One region of the Pseudomonas vanderleydeniana genome, then DNA from elsewhere that is predicted to be linked to it. Evidence: predicted binding sites of a transcription regulator. Region 1 holds the regulator's gene; each other region holds the start of a gene.
The links. The regulator sigma-54, encoded in region 1, starts transcription at its own class of promoters, with help from an activator protein. The targets are predictions, from matches to a motif close to ANTGGCATNNANNTTGCTNT.

Region 1 (3,610 bases):
AATCGCCCGGGCCCTGGCGACCGCACCGAAGTTCATCCTGCTGGACGAACCGTTTGCCGGTGTCGACCCGATTTCCGTGGGTGACATCAAGCAGATCATCCACCACCTCAAGGCCAAGGGCATCGGTGTACTGATCACCGACCACAACGTCCGCGAGACCCTGGATATCTGCGAAACCGCCTATATCGTCAACGATGGACAGCTGATCGCCGAAGGCGATTCGGACACCATCCTGGCCAACGAACTGGTCAAGGAAGTCTACCTGGGCCACGAGTTCCGCCTGTAGGCATCGGGGAGCCCGATACCCGCCTGAGCGCATGGATTTTCGATAAAGACCACTGCTTTTTCCGGCTTTTTATTGTTACAGCGCTCTAGGCAAACACTCCGGCTTCAGGCATATAATTTGCTTATGTTTGGCGCTCCGGCGCCCTGTAGTGGATGGCGCATGCGCGCCGGCGAATAAGGTGTTAAGCCCCTGCCATGAAACCATCGCTCGTCCTTAAAATGGGCCAGCAGCTGACGATGACTCCGCAGCTGCAACAGGCCATCCGCCTGCTCCAATTGTCGACCCTGGATCTTCAGCAGGAAATCCAGGAAGCCCTGGAATCCAACCCGATGCTCGAGCGCCAGGAAGAAGGCGACGACTTCGACAACAGCGATCCAATGGCTGACAAGGCCGAGCAGAACACCACTCCCGAAATTCCGGAAACCTCCTACCAGCAGGAAGCGGCCCCCACCGTCGACAACATCGACGAAGGTGAATGGAGCGAGCGTATTCCCAACGAACTTCCGGTCGACACCGCCTGGGAAGACGTCTACCAGACCAGCGCCAGCAGCCTGCCCGGCAACGATGATGACGAGTGGGACTTCACCACCCGCACCTCGGCCGGCGAAAGCCTGCAAAGCCACCTGCTATGGCAGTTGAACCTGGCACCGATGTCCGACACCGATCGCCTGATCGCCGTGACCCTGATCGACTGCATCAACAACCAGGGCTACCTGGACGAGACCCTCGAGGAGATCCTCGAGGCGTTCGACCCGGAGCTGGACATCGAGCTGGACGAAATCGAAGCCGTCCTGCACCGCATCCAGCAGTTCGAGCCGGCCGGCATCGGCGCACGCAACCTCGGCGAGTGCCTGCTGCTGCAACTGCGCCAGTTGCCGGCCAAGACCCCATGGCTGAACGAAGCCAAGCGCCTGGTCACCGACTACATCGACCTGCTGGGCAGCCGCGACTACAGCCAACTGATGCGGCGCATGAAGCTCAAGGAAGACGAACTGCGCCAGGTCATCGAACTGGTGCAGAGCCTCAACCCGCGCCCGGGTTCGCAGATCGAATCCACCGAAGCCGAGTACGTGGTTCCCGACGTGATCGTGCGCAAGGACAACGAACGCTGGCTGGTGGAACTGAACCAGGAGTCGGTACCGCGCCTGCGGGTCAATCCGCAGTACGCCGGCTTTGTCCGCCGCGCCGACACCAGCGCCGACAACACCTTCATGCGCAACCAGCTGCAGGAAGCCCGCTGGTTCATCAAGAGCCTGCAAAGCCGCAACGAGACGCTGATGAAGGTCGCGACCCAGATCGTCGAGCACCAGCGCGGCTTCCTGGAATACGGCGACGAGGCCATGAAGCCGCTGGTGCTGCACGATATCGCCGAAGCGGTGGGCATGCACGAATCGACCATTTCCCGGGTCACCACCCAGAAATTCATGCATACCCCTCGTGGTATCTATGAGTTGAAATACTTTTTCTCGAGCCACGTCAGCACCTCCGAAGGCGGCGAATGCTCGTCCACGGCGATCCGCGCGATCATCAAGAAACTGGTTGCGGCGGAAAATCAGAAAAAGCCGTTGAGCGACAGCAAGATCGCTGGTTTACTGGAGGCACAAGGCATTCAGGTCGCCCGTCGTACCGTCGCCAAGTACCGCGAATCCCTCGGGATCGCGCCTTCCAGCGAACGGAAGCGGTTGATGTAACCGCCGGGCGTGCCACAGCGTTCCAGTGGCAAGCCACCAGGCTTGCCGCTTTATGCACTGGCAACGAAGGAGAAGCTGTATGCAAGTCAACATCAGTGGACACCAACTGGAAGTGACCGAACCACTGCGTGCCTATATCGGCGAGAAGCTCGACCGATTGGAACGCCACTTCGACAAGATCACCAACGTACAGGTGACAATGGCCGTCGAGAAGCTGAAGCAGAAAATCGAGGCCACTTTGCATATCCACGGCGGCGAGGTGGTTGCCAACGCAGAACATGACGACATGTATGCAGCGATCGACCTGCTGACCGACAAGCTGGACCGCCAACTGAAAAAGCATAAGGAAAAGAACCTGCACCTGCTCCAAGGTACGGGTCGCTAACACCCTCCCATGATTCGACTTGAAAATATCCTGACCCCCGGCCGTTCCCTGGTGAACGTGCCGGGCGGCAGTAAAAAGCGTGCACTTGAACAAATTGCCAACCTGATCAGCCGCGAAGTGCCCGATCTGGAAATGCAGGATGTCTACGAGAGCCTGATTGCCCGTGAAAAGCTCGGCTCCACCGGTTTTGGCAATGGCATCGCCATTCCCCACTGCCGGCTCAAGGGCTGCGAGGCGCCCATCAGTGCCCTGATGCACCTGGACGCGCCCATCGATTTCGACGCCATCGACGGTGCCCCGGTCGACCTGCTGTTCGTGCTGCTGGTCCCACAGGCTGCCACCGATGCGCACCTGGAACTGCTCCGGCAGATCGCCAGCATGCTGGACCGCAAGGAGGTGCGCGACCGACTGCGTAGCGCACCCAGCAATGAAGCCCTGTATCAGGTTGTCCTGGACGTACAGAACGGTCAGTAACCATGCGCTTGATCATCGTCAGCGGCCGCTCCGGCTCAGGTAAAAGCACCGCCCTCGACGTCCTCGAGGACAACGGCTATTACTGCATCGACAACCTGCCCGCCGGGCTGTTGCCGGAGTTGGCCGAGCGGGCGCTGATCCACACCGAACTCGCGCAACCACTGGTCGCCGTCTCCATCGATGCACGCAACCTGCCCAGCCACCTGTCACGCTTTCCCGAGTTGCTGGACGAAGTCCGCAGCCGGCATATCCACTGTGACGTGCTGTATCTGGATGCCGACGAGGAAACCCTGCTCAAGCGCTTCTCCGAGACCCGCCGACGCCATCCACTGAGCAGCGCCAACCGCTCGTTGGCCGAAGCCATCCGGGACGAGAGCAACCTGCTGGGACCGATCGCTGACCTGGCGGACCTCAAGGTCAACACGACCAACCTCAATCTCTACCAGCTGCGCGATACCATCAAGCTGCGACTGCTGAACCAGCCGGAACCCGGCACCGCGTTTCTGATAGAATCGTTCGGCTTCAAGCGTGGCATGCCGGTGGACGCCGACCTGGTGTTCGACGTGCGCTGCCTGCCCAATCCATATTGGAAACCGGAACTGCGCGAGCAGTCCGGGCTCGACCAACCGGTGGCCGAATACCTCGCAGCGCAACCGGACGTCGAGGAAATGTTCCAGGACATTTCCAGCTACCTGCTCAAATGGTTGCCACGCTTCGCCGCCAGCAACCGTGCTTACGTCACTATTGCCATTGGCTGCACCGGCGGGCATCACC
Region 2 (3,610 bases), 440 kb from region 1:
CGCCGAATAGACGTCCTCGAACTCCGCACGGGACGATTTGAAGCCGGTGGTGTTGACGTTGGCGATGTTGTTGCCGGTGACGTCGAGCTGTTTCTGGGCCGCGTTGAGACCGCTCAAACCGATATTAAAAGACATGCTTCTCTCCTTTGTTTCGCGTTGGTCGGCTCTTACAGGCCAATGGTCTGGACTTTGGACAGAGCGATACTGCCCACGCCCGCCAGGTTGAGCATCATTTCACCGCCGTTCTGCGACAGGCTCACGCTGCTGACGGTGGCCGGCAGGTTGGTGACCAGCGCCGTCGAGTCCGCAGAGCCCTTGAGGTTGGCGGTCGCACTGAAGCTGTAGGTGCCACTGGACAGCAGGGTCCCGGAGTCATCCTTGCCATCCCAGACGAAGGGCACGTTACCGGCCGCGGTCTGGGCCCCCAGGTCGATGGTACGGACCACTTTCCCGGTGGAGTCGCTGATCTTGAGCGTGGTTTTGTCGGTGGCACCGGTAACGACCGCGGTGCCGGTAAAGCTCTTGCTGGTATCGACCACCGCCTTGCCGGTCGGCACGATGACCGAACGACCGACCAGCGACGAGGCCTGCAGCGCCTGGGACGACTGGAACGCGCTGGCAATGTTGTTGACACTGCTGTTGAGCGTAGTGATGCCTTCCAGGCTGCTGAACTGGGCCAACTGCGCAACGAAGGCGCTGTTGTCCTGCGGGTCCAGCGGGTTCTGGTTTTTCAGTTGGGTCACCAGCAGCTTCAGGAACGCGTCCTTGCCCAGGGTCTGGCCCCCGGATGCGCTGCTGATGGCATTACCCAGCGAGTCGGTACTGGTCTTGTTCGTCAGCTTGGCGTTGGACGCCGCAAGAATGTCGTTCAGAGTCGAAGAGGTGCTGGTGGAGTCGGTAACGCTCATGTCTGTCGCCCCTTATCACTGACCGAGGGTCAGGACCTTCTGCATCATGGTCTTGGCGGTGTTCATCATTTCCGCGTTGGTCTGGAACGAACGGCTGGCGGAGATCATGTCGGCCATTTCCTCGACCACGTTGACGTTCGGGTAGTAGACATAACCCTTGGCGTCAGCCGCCGGATGGTTCGGCTCGTAGCGAGCTTCCAGATTGCTCTGGTCTTCCACCACACCCAGTACCTGCACGCCCTGGCCGGCCGCGTTCTGGTCCTGGAACAGCGAGTCGCTGCCGCCAGCCTGGCCGTTCTGGAACATGGTGGCGAACACCGGATGACGGGCGCGATAGGTCTTGTCGATGCTCGACGAGACGGTCTCGGCGTTGGCGATGTTACTGGCGACGGTGTTCAGGCGAGTGGTCTGGGCACTCATGCCGCTACCGGCAATGTTGAAAACGCTGGCGAGGGACATGGCTTACTCTCCACGCAGGGCCGATACCAGCCCTTTGAATTTACTGTTGAGCAGGGTGAAGCTGGCCTGGAAGTCGACCGCGTTCTGCGCATAGTTCGATTGTTCGATCTGCGCATCCACGGTGTTCTGGTCGATCGACGGCTGCATCGGTGTGCGGTACTGCAACGCCGCGTCGCCGCTGCTCATGCCCTGGGCTTCGATGTGGCGGCTGTTGGTCGTGTTCAGGGCGAAGGTGCCGTTATTCTTGGCTTTTTCGCTCTGCTCGGCGAGCACGGAGGAGAAGTCCATGTCCCGCGCCTTGTAGTTCGGGGTATCGGCGTTGGCGATGTTGTTGGCCAGGACTTCGGCACGCTGGGCACGGAAGCTCAGGGCCTGTTCATGGATACCGAGCGCTTTGTCGAAACTGATGCTCATGTCGGAAACCTTCGAGAGTTGGCCTGATCGGCGGAACAGGCTTTTCGTTGCCAGAGCTATAGCAAGCCCCATGCCACTTTTTCCAAGCCCCGTAAATCAAGGCCTTGCCGGGCGGCTGCCGCCGGCAATGCCAGAAAAGCGGCAAGCCATTTCCGCTGCGCGCCAGCAAAGCGGCAACAGCGGCGGCAAAAAAAAGCGGGAGCCTTCTGGGCTCCCGCTGGGGTGTCGAATCGTTGGCTATTTGGCCTTGTAGATGATTCCCGGGCTGCACTGCACCATCTGGTAGTGATCCGGCAGGCCGTTGAGGGCTTCGGATGCCCCCAGGAACAGGTAGCCACCCGGCTTGAGGCTGCCATGGATACGCAGGAGGATGTCCTTCTTCACCTCGGCGGAGAAGTAGATCAGCACGTTGCGGCAAAACACGATGTCGAACTTGCCCAGGCTGGCATAGCTGTCCAGCAGGTTGAACGAACGGAACTCGACCCGACTGCGGATCGGCGCCTTGACCGCCCAGCGGCCCGGCCCCTTGGTGTCGAAATAACGTTGCAGGCGGTCGGGCGACAGGCCGCGACCAATCGCCAGGCTGTCATACTCGCCGGTCTTGCAGTTGGTCAGCATCTGCCCCGAGAGGTCGGTGGCGACAATTTGCGCACCGGCCTTCAACTGGCCGATGTTGGTCCGCTCGAACTCGTCGATCGACATCGAGATCGAGTAAGGCTCCTGCCCCGACGAACAAGCGGCCGACCAGATCCGCAGGCGCTGCCCGGGACTGGCCTTGATCGCTTCCGGCAATACCTTGCTCTTGAGCACCTCAAACGGATAGGTGTCACGAAACCACAGGGTTTCGTTGGTCGTCATGGCATCCACCACCTGCTCACGCAACCCGCTGCGTGGCTGGGCCTGAATCTTCTGGACCAGCTCGCCCAGGGATTTGATGCCATTCTGCTCCATCAGCTTGTTGAGACGGCTGGAAACCAGATATTGCTTGTTTTCACCGAGCAGAATGCCACAGGCCTTTTCCAGGAAGACCCGGAACTGTTCGAAATCCAAATTACCCGTAGACAATGATGCCGCCTCTTAAATCGTCTGTACCGCCAGGGACCTTGGGTCCCCGGCTGTTATCCTGCAGCCTTGATCCGGTCAACCACCCGGGCCGCCAGGTCATCAGGTCGGAACTTGGCAAGGAAGTCATCGGCACCGACCTTCTTCACCATCGCCTGGTTGAACACCCCTGACAGGGAAGTATGCAGAGTGATGTGCAGCTTTTGCATGCGCGGATCGCTGCGAATCTCAGCAGTGAGGGTATAGCCGTCCATCTCGGGCATTTCAATGTCGGAGATCATCATCAGGAATTCCTCCTCCGGCTTCTTGCCCTCGTCGACCAGCTTGCGCAGGTAATCCAGCGCCTGCCGGCCGTCATTCAACGCCACCACCTCGACGCCGACCGTCTGCAGGCAACGCGTGACCTGCTTGCGCGCCACCGACGAATCGTCGACCGTGAGCACCCGCAAGGACACTGCCTTGGTTTGCGTCTCGACATCCACCACGCCGAGGGAAACCGACTCGGACATGGGCGAAACCTCGGCGAGGATCTTCTCCACGTCAATGATTTCCACCAACTGGTTGTCGATCCGCGTCACCGCCGTCAGGTAGTGGTCGCGCCCGGTCCCCTTGGGTGGCGGGTGGATCTCTTCCCAGTTCATGTTGACGATGCGCTCCACCGACTTCACCAGGAAACCCTGGGTCTTGGTGTTGTACTCCGTAATGATCACGAACGGATTACTCTGATCCTTGAGTGCACCGGCACCCGTGGCCATCGCCAGATCAAG
Region 3 (3,610 bases), 790 kb from region 1:
GATAAATCCTTTCAGCCCTCTTTCCCCTGACAAAATCCGGACAAAAAAATGCCCGGCAAGCCGGGCAATTTTTTTCAAGGCACTTAGAGGTTATAGCCACGCTCGTTGTGTTGTGCCAGGTCGAGGCCGACCGATTCTTCCTCGTCGGTGACCCGCAGGCCCATCACCACATCCAGGACCTTCAGGATGACGTAGGTGACGATCGCGGTGTAGATGATGGTGAAGCCGACACCCTTGCACTGTACCCAGACCTGGGCAGCCACATCGGTGGTCGCGGCGTTGAAGCCGCCCATCGACGGTGCGGCGAACACGCCGGTCAGGATCGCGCCGAGGATACCGCCGATACCGTGCACGCCGAAGGCGTCCAGGGAGTCGTCGTAGCCCAGCTTGCGCTTGAGCGAGGTGGCGCAGAAGAAGCACACCACGCCAGCGGCCAGGCCGATCACCAGTGCCCCCATCGGGCCGACGGTACCGGCCGCCGGGGTAATGGCGACCAGGCCGGCCACCACGCCCGAGGCGATACCCAGTGCGCTTGGCTTGCCGTGGGTCAGCCACTCGGCAAACATCCAGCCCAGTGCGGCGGCGGCGGTGGCAATCTGGGTCACCAGCATCGCCATGCCGGCGGTGCCGTTGGCGGCAGCGGCGGAACCGGCGTTGAAGCCGAACCAGCCGATCCACAGCATGGCAGCACCGATCAGGGTGTAGCCCAGGTTATGCGGCGCCATTGGCGTGGTTGGGTAGCCCTTGCGCTTGCCCAGCACCAGGCAGGCCACGAGACCGGCGATACCGGCGTTGATGTGCACCACGGTGCCACCTGCGAAGTCCAGCACGCCCCAGTCGCCCAGCAGCGAACCCGCACCGCCCCAGACCATGTGCGCGATCGGCGCATAGACCAGAGTGAACCAGACACCCATGAAGATCAGCATCGCGGAGAATTTCATGCGCTCGGCGAAGGCACCGACGATCAGCGCCGGGGTGATGATCGCGAAGGTCATCTGGAAGGTGACGAACACCGCCTCGGGGAACAGCGCCGCAGGGCCGGTGATGCTCGCCGGAGTGATACCGGCCAGGAAGGCCTTGCCCAGGCCGCCGACGAAGGAGTTGAGGTTGACGACACCGGCTTCCATCCCGGTGGTATCGAACGCCATACTGTAGCCGTAGATGAACCACAGGATGGTGATCAGGCCAGTGATGGCGAAGCACTGCATCATCACCGAAAGAATGTTCTTCGAACGCACCATGCCGCCGTAGAACAGCGCCAGGCCCGGAATGGTCATGAACAGCACGAGGGCCGTGGAGGTCAGCATCCAGCTGGTGTCACCGGAATTGAGCACCGGCGCGGGGGCAGGGTCTGCCGCCATGGCCAGGGCTGGCATTATTAGGGACAACAGGGCTCCTAGCCCTGCGAATTTACGCAGAGTCATATTGTTTTCTCCTGGGGCGTTGGGGTTTGGGCGGCTTAGATGGCGTCGGTATCGGTTTCGCCGGTACGGATGCGAATAGCCTGTTCCAGATTGACCACGAAGATCTTGCCGTCACCGATCTTGCCGGTGTTGGCGGCCTTGGTTATCGCCTCGATAACCCGGTCCAGATCCTTGTCGTCGATGGCGACGTCGATCTTCACCTTGGGCAGGAAGTCGACCACGTATTCCGCGCCGCGATACAGCTCGGTGTGACCCTTCTGCCGACCGAAGCCCTTGACCTCAGTGACGGTAATGCCCTGCACGCCGATCTCGGACAACGACTCGCGCACATCGTCCAACTTGAACGGCTTGATGATGGCAGTGACTAGCTTCATGAAACTCTCTCCCGAATTGGTGGACTTGCCCCAGGAAAACAAACCCGACTCAAGTCTAAGCGCAGTGCCTGGCTTTGTAACGCGTCGTCAGCCCTGATCTGCCTGTCGACGCCAGCCAACCGTTGCCGATCGGCCGAGCCCGCCGCACTGCCTGGTCACAGCGACTGCATCAGTGCATGGGTCATGAGCGACTAAGCAGAAACCTTGCCAGCTCTGCAAAACCCATGAATTTCAAGCTCTTGGCTAGCTTCACAAGGGAAAAGCGGCGCGGCGCCCCACCAGCACGCACAACAACGGTGCGCGAGCGCCCGGCGGGTTGCGCAAAAAGCGTGCACCGCCGACCCTTAAAATCACTATAGACACCGCGTGGTACACTGGACCGACCCTGTATCCGGAAATCCACACCATGCTCGCGCCCAAAGACTTCCTCGACGCCCTGAGCGGCCAAGCCTCCCGCCTGTTCAATGGCGAAAGCCCATTGCCGCGCAACGAAATCGAAAGCCAGTTCAAGGCCCTGCTGCAGAGCGGATTCAGCAAGCTGGACCTGGTCAGCCGGGAAGAATTCGACAGCCAGATGGTGGTCCTGGCCCGCACCCGTGCGCGCCTGGAGAGCCTGGAGGCGAAGGTCGCCGAGCTGGAGGCGCGACTGGCCCCCGCCCAGGAGTGACACACCCGGCGCCGCCAGGGCGCCAGGTCATGAGCCGGGCCGAACGGCCCGGCCGAATCAGAGCCGGAAGCGGCTGACCAGCGAGTTGAAGGACAGCGCCAGGTTCGACAGTTCCTGGCTCGACGCGTTGGTCTGGTTGGCCCCGGCAGCGGTCTGGGTGGACAGATCCTGGATGTTCACCAGGTTGCGATCCACCTCGCGGGCCACATGGGCCTGCTCCTCGGACGCGGTGGCGATCACCAGGTTGCGGTCGTTGATCTGCGAGATACCTTCGGCGATCTGCTCCAGCGCCTCGCCGGCAGCCCGGGCCAGGTCCTGGGTTTCGGTCACCAGCGCCTGGCTCTTGCCCATCGCGTCGACCGCGTTGTCGGCACGGTCCTGCACCGAATGAATCATCGTCTCGATCTCGCCGGTCGACGCCTGGGTCCGTGCCGCCAGGGCCCGTACCTCATCGGCGACCACGGCAAAGCCGCGCCCCTGCTCGCCGGCGCGGGCCGCCTCGATGGCCGCGTTGAGCGCCAGCAGGTTGGTCTGCTCGGCGATGCCGCGGATCACATCCAGCACCTGGCCGATATCGCGAACCTGCACGGCAAGATCCTTGACCAGGCCGGTGGACGAATTGATTTCCAGGGTCGCATTGTTGATCGCCTGCACGGCGCTGCGCGCCTGGTCGCGACCGCTGCTGGCCTGCACGCTGGTCGACTGCGAGGCCTGCGACGTCGAAACGGCATTGCGCGCCACTTCCTCGACCGCCGATGTCATTTGCGTCACGGCGGTGGCCGCCTGCTGGATCTCGTCGTTCTGGCGAGTCAGCGCCCGGCTGCCGTCATCGGTCACCGCCGTCAGTTCCTCGGCCGCGGAGGCCAGCTGGTCGGCGGCGCTGGCGATCTGCTGGATGGTGTTCTTCAGACTGTCCTGCATGTCGCCCAGGGCCTTGAGCAACTGGCCGGCCTCGTCACGACCATGGCTGGTGATGCGCTGGGTCAGGTCGCCCTCGGCGATACGTTGTGCACAGTCAACCGCGGTGGAAATTGGCCGGCTGATCAGGCGGCTGATGAAGAAGCCCAGCAGCACGGCCGCGATGAAGGCGATGGCGATGCCGCTGTACAACAGCGTCCTGGCCGAGGCCTCCTGCGCCGTAGCCG
Region 4 (3,610 bases), 2.6 Mb from region 1:
CCAGCTTGAACTTGTGCGGGGCACGCAGGCCCTTGTAGCGGTTCTCCAGCAGCAGGGCCATGCCTACGCTGTCCTGCACCCCGTAGCGACACCAGGTGCTGCCCACGCAGGATTTCACCGTACGCAGTGACTTACCGTAGCCGTGGCCGGTCTCGAAGCCGGCATCGATCAACTCGCCCCAGATCTGCGGCAGTTCGTGCAGTTGTGCACCGAACAGGTCTATGCGCTGGCCACCGGTGATCTTGGTGTAGAGGTCGTATTTTTTCGCCACGGCACCAAGGGCAATCAGCTTGTCCGGGGTGATTTCGCCGGCGGCGATCCGTGGAATGATCGAGTAGGTGCCGTTCTTCTGCATGTTGGCCATGAAGGTGTCGTTGGTGTCCTGCAGCGGTACCAGCGCCTTGTCCATGATCGGCCGGTTCCAGCACGAGGCGAGGATCGAGCCCACCGCCGGCTTGCAGATATCGCAGCCGGTATGCCCCTTGCCGTGGCGACCGAGCAGTTCCTCGAAGGTTTCGATGCCACCCACCCGGACCATCGCGTACAGTTCCTGGCGGGTATAGGCGAAGTGTTCGCACAGGCTCTTGTCGACTTCCACGCCGCGGGCGACCAGTTCGTGTTCGAAGACCTGCTTGAGCAGTACGCTGCAGCCACCGCAGCCGGTTGCGGCCTTGGTCTGCGCCTTGAGTTCGGAAAGGTCGCTGCAGCCGGCGTCGACCGCGCAGCAGATCGCGCCCTTGGTGACGTTGTGGCACGAACAGATGGTCGCGGTTGCCGGCAGGGCATCGGCGCCGAGGGTCGGTGCGCCTTCGCTCAGCGGCAGGATCAGGCTGGCGGGATCCTGGGGCAGGGCGATTGCGTTCTGCACGTATTGCAGCAAGGTGTCGTAATAGCTGTTGTCGCCGACCAGCACGGCGCCGATGACTTTCTTACCTTCGGCATCGACCACCAGCCGCCGGTAGGCCGAATTGGCCTCATCGATGAAACGGTAGCTGCGGGCGCCCGGAGTCGCCCCATGGGCGTCACCAATCGAGCCGACGTCGACGCCGAGCAGCTTGAGCTTGGTCGACATGTCGGCGCCATTGAAGGTATCGGCGGTCTCACCGGCCAGGCGTGCGGCGACGTTGCGCGCCATGCTGTAGCCTGGGGCGACGAGGCCGAACACGCTGCCGTTCCAGGACGCACATTCGCCGATGGCCGAGATAGTCGGGTCGCTGGTCTGGCAGTGGCCGTCGATGACGATACCGCCTCGTTGCGCGATTTCCAGTCCGCTGTTGCGGCCCAGCAGGTCCTGTGGCCGAATGCCGGCTGAAAAAACGATCAGGTCGGTTTCGAGAAACTCACCGCCTTCGAAGTTCATCCGGTAGCGGTACTGCTCACCAGCGACGATTTCCCGGGTCGCCCGGGAGAGGTGGACACCGACACCCAGGCCTTCGATCTGTGCCTTGAGGGCGGCGCCACCGTCACCGTCCAGTTGCACCGGCATCAGCCGTGGGGCGAACTCGACCACGTGGGCCTCCAGGCCCAGGGACTTCAGCGCGTTGGCTGCCTCCAGGCCCAACAGTCCACCACCGACCACTACGCCGCGACGGGCTTCGGCCGCCGCCGAGCGAATCGCGTCGAGGTCGTCGAGTGTCCGGTAGACCAGGCGTGCCGAGCCTTCGGAGCCGGGAATCGGCGGAACGAACGGATAGGAACCGGTGGCCAGGATCAACTGATCGTAGGGTTGGCGCCCGGAGCGAGTGACGATCTCCCGGCGATCACGGTCGATCTCCAATACTTCCACGCCCAGATGCAGGTTGACGCCATGTCGCTCGTACAGGCCGGGCTCGCCAAGGGCCAAGGCGTGGGCATCCTTGCCGGCAAAGTACTCGGACAGATGCACACGGTCATAGGCCGGTTGCCACTCTTCGCCGTAGACATGCAGTTCGAAGTGACGCAGGGCGCCGCGTTCGATCAACTGCTCGACGCAGTGATGGCCCACCATGCCATTACCCACGATCACCAGTTTCTTGCGATGTTCGACATTCACGATAGCGTTCATGGAGCTTCCTCGGATCACGGCCAGTCACGGGCTGGCCCAGCCAGAAAAAATGCAAAAAAAAACGCCTGGAGCCGAAGCTCCAGGCGCCTTTGCCTGGTGTTTTATTCCTGTTCTGTCGGTGATCGCCGTTGACCACTGGAACGGTCTGCCTGGTCATTCATGGCAGAGGGTAATCGGATAAAAGCAGGGAGCGTGCCAAGTGCCGGGTTGCCGGTTTTTCCGGGTTTTTTGAGCGGTTCCTGGGTAAAAGCGACCTGTGTTGGTGCATCCTGCGGGGCATTCGCCAGCTATGGGGGCGTTCTTCCGGGCCTTTTCGCGGTTGTGGCTCAGTACACATCCCGCACATAACGCTTGTCCGCCGCCAGTGCCGTGACATAGGCCTGCGCCGCCTCGGCATCCAGGCCGCCGTGGGTGCGTACCACCTGCTTGAGTGCCGCATCTACATCCCGTGCCATGCGACTGGCATCACCACAGACATAGAAGCCCGCGCCATCCTCCAGCCAGGCCCACAGTTGCGCACCTTGCTCGATCATCCGTTGCTGCACATAGATCTTCTGCGCCTGGTCCCGGGAAAACGCGGTATCGAGACGATGCAGGTGACCCTGTTCGGACCACGCTTGCAGCTCCTCGCGATAATAGAAGTCGCTGGCCGCGTGCTGCTCGCCGAAGAACAGCCAGTTCCTGCCGGTGGCCCCGGTGGCCTGGCGCTCCTGCAGAAAGGCGCGGAACGGGGCGATCCCGGTGCCCGGGCCGACCATGATCATCGGTGCGCGAGGATCGGCTGGCGGTCGAAAGTTCGCCGATTTCTGCACGAAGATCGGTACCTCCAGGCCTTCGGCACGATCGGCGAGAAAGCCGGAGCAGCAACCGGAGCGTGCTTGCCCGGCGCGCTCATAACGCACGGTGGACACCGTCAGGTGGACTTCGCCCGGATGCACCTTGGGACTTGAGGAGATCGAGTACAGCCGCGGCTGCAGCGGTTTCAGGCAATCGACCAGTTCCTGGGCCTGCAACTCGACTTGCAGCTCGCGCAACAGGTCAGCCGGTTGCCGGCCCCAGAGCCAATCCTTGAGTTCGGTCTTGTGTTCGTCGGCGAGCAGTCGCTTGAGCTGGCTGCTGCCGCTGCGCTGGAGCACCAGTTGCAGCAGCGCAGGGCTGATCCGGCCAATCTCCAGATGGCGAGTCAAGGCCTCGACCAGCGGCAACGGCGTCTGGTCCTTGATGGTCACCACGGTGTCGGCGGTGGTCGCGCCAAGGCAAGCTTGCAGTCGTTCCACCTGATCCGGGCAATGGCTGGGCCAGACGCCGAGGGCATCACCGGCCTGGTAGTCGAGGCCGCTGTCGCCGAGGTCGAAGACGAACTGGCGGGTTTCCTTGCCCGCGTCCGGCCCACTCAGCAGCCGGTTATGCTTGAGCCGCGCCGGCAGGGGTTGCTGGCGGCTGTAGCGTGGAGCGCTGGTGGCAGGCGCTGGCTTTTCGGCCAGGGCGGTATCGAGCGTCTCCAACCAGGCACTGGCCGGCGCATGGTAATCCGGTTCGCAGTCGACCCGGGCCGCCAGGCGCTGG

Region 2: the regulator sigma-54 is predicted to act here: its motif matches at 1,840-1,859, upstream of flgB (flagellar basal body rod protein FlgB).
Region 3: the regulator sigma-54 is predicted to act here: its motif matches at 1,991-2,010, upstream of glnK (P-II family nitrogen regulator).
Region 4: the regulator sigma-54 is predicted to act here: its motif matches at 2,225-2,244, upstream of nirB (nitrite reductase large subunit NirB).

The regions. Positions count from the first base shown of each region.
Region 1 is NZ_CP077093.1:6,205,332-6,208,941, forward strand. It holds gene lptB (LPS export ABC transporter ATP-binding protein) at 1-286, shown strand, start outside; gene HU752_RS27920 (RNA polymerase factor sigma-54) at 481-1,977, shown strand; gene hpf (ribosome hibernation-promoting factor, HPF/YfiA family) at 2,057-2,362, shown strand; gene ptsN (PTS IIA-like nitrogen regulatory protein PtsN) at 2,372-2,836, shown strand; gene rapZ (RNase adapter RapZ) at 2,839-3,610, shown strand, end outside.
Region 2 is NZ_CP077093.1:5,769,745-5,773,354, forward strand. It holds gene flgE (flagellar hook protein FlgE) at 1-135, opposite strand, end outside; gene HU752_RS25885 (flagellar hook assembly protein FlgD) at 168-908, opposite strand; gene flgC (flagellar basal body rod protein FlgC) at 924-1,367, opposite strand; gene flgB (flagellar basal body rod protein FlgB) at 1,371-1,781, opposite strand; gene cheR (protein-glutamate O-methyltransferase CheR) at 2,019-2,846, opposite strand; gene HU752_RS25905 (chemotaxis protein CheV) at 2,900-3,610, opposite strand, start outside.
Region 3 is NZ_CP077093.1:7,000,130-7,003,739, forward strand. It holds gene HU752_RS31565 (ammonium transporter) at 84-1,424, opposite strand; gene glnK (P-II family nitrogen regulator) at 1,460-1,798, opposite strand; gene HU752_RS31575 (accessory factor UbiK family protein) at 2,205-2,465, shown strand; gene HU752_RS31580 (methyl-accepting chemotaxis protein) at 2,523-3,610, opposite strand, start outside.
Region 4 is NZ_CP077093.1:3,599,192-3,602,801, forward strand. It holds gene nirB (nitrite reductase large subunit NirB) at 1-2,044, opposite strand, end outside; gene HU752_RS16410 (bifunctional nitrate reductase/sulfite reductase flavoprotein subunit alpha) at 2,371-3,610, opposite strand, start outside.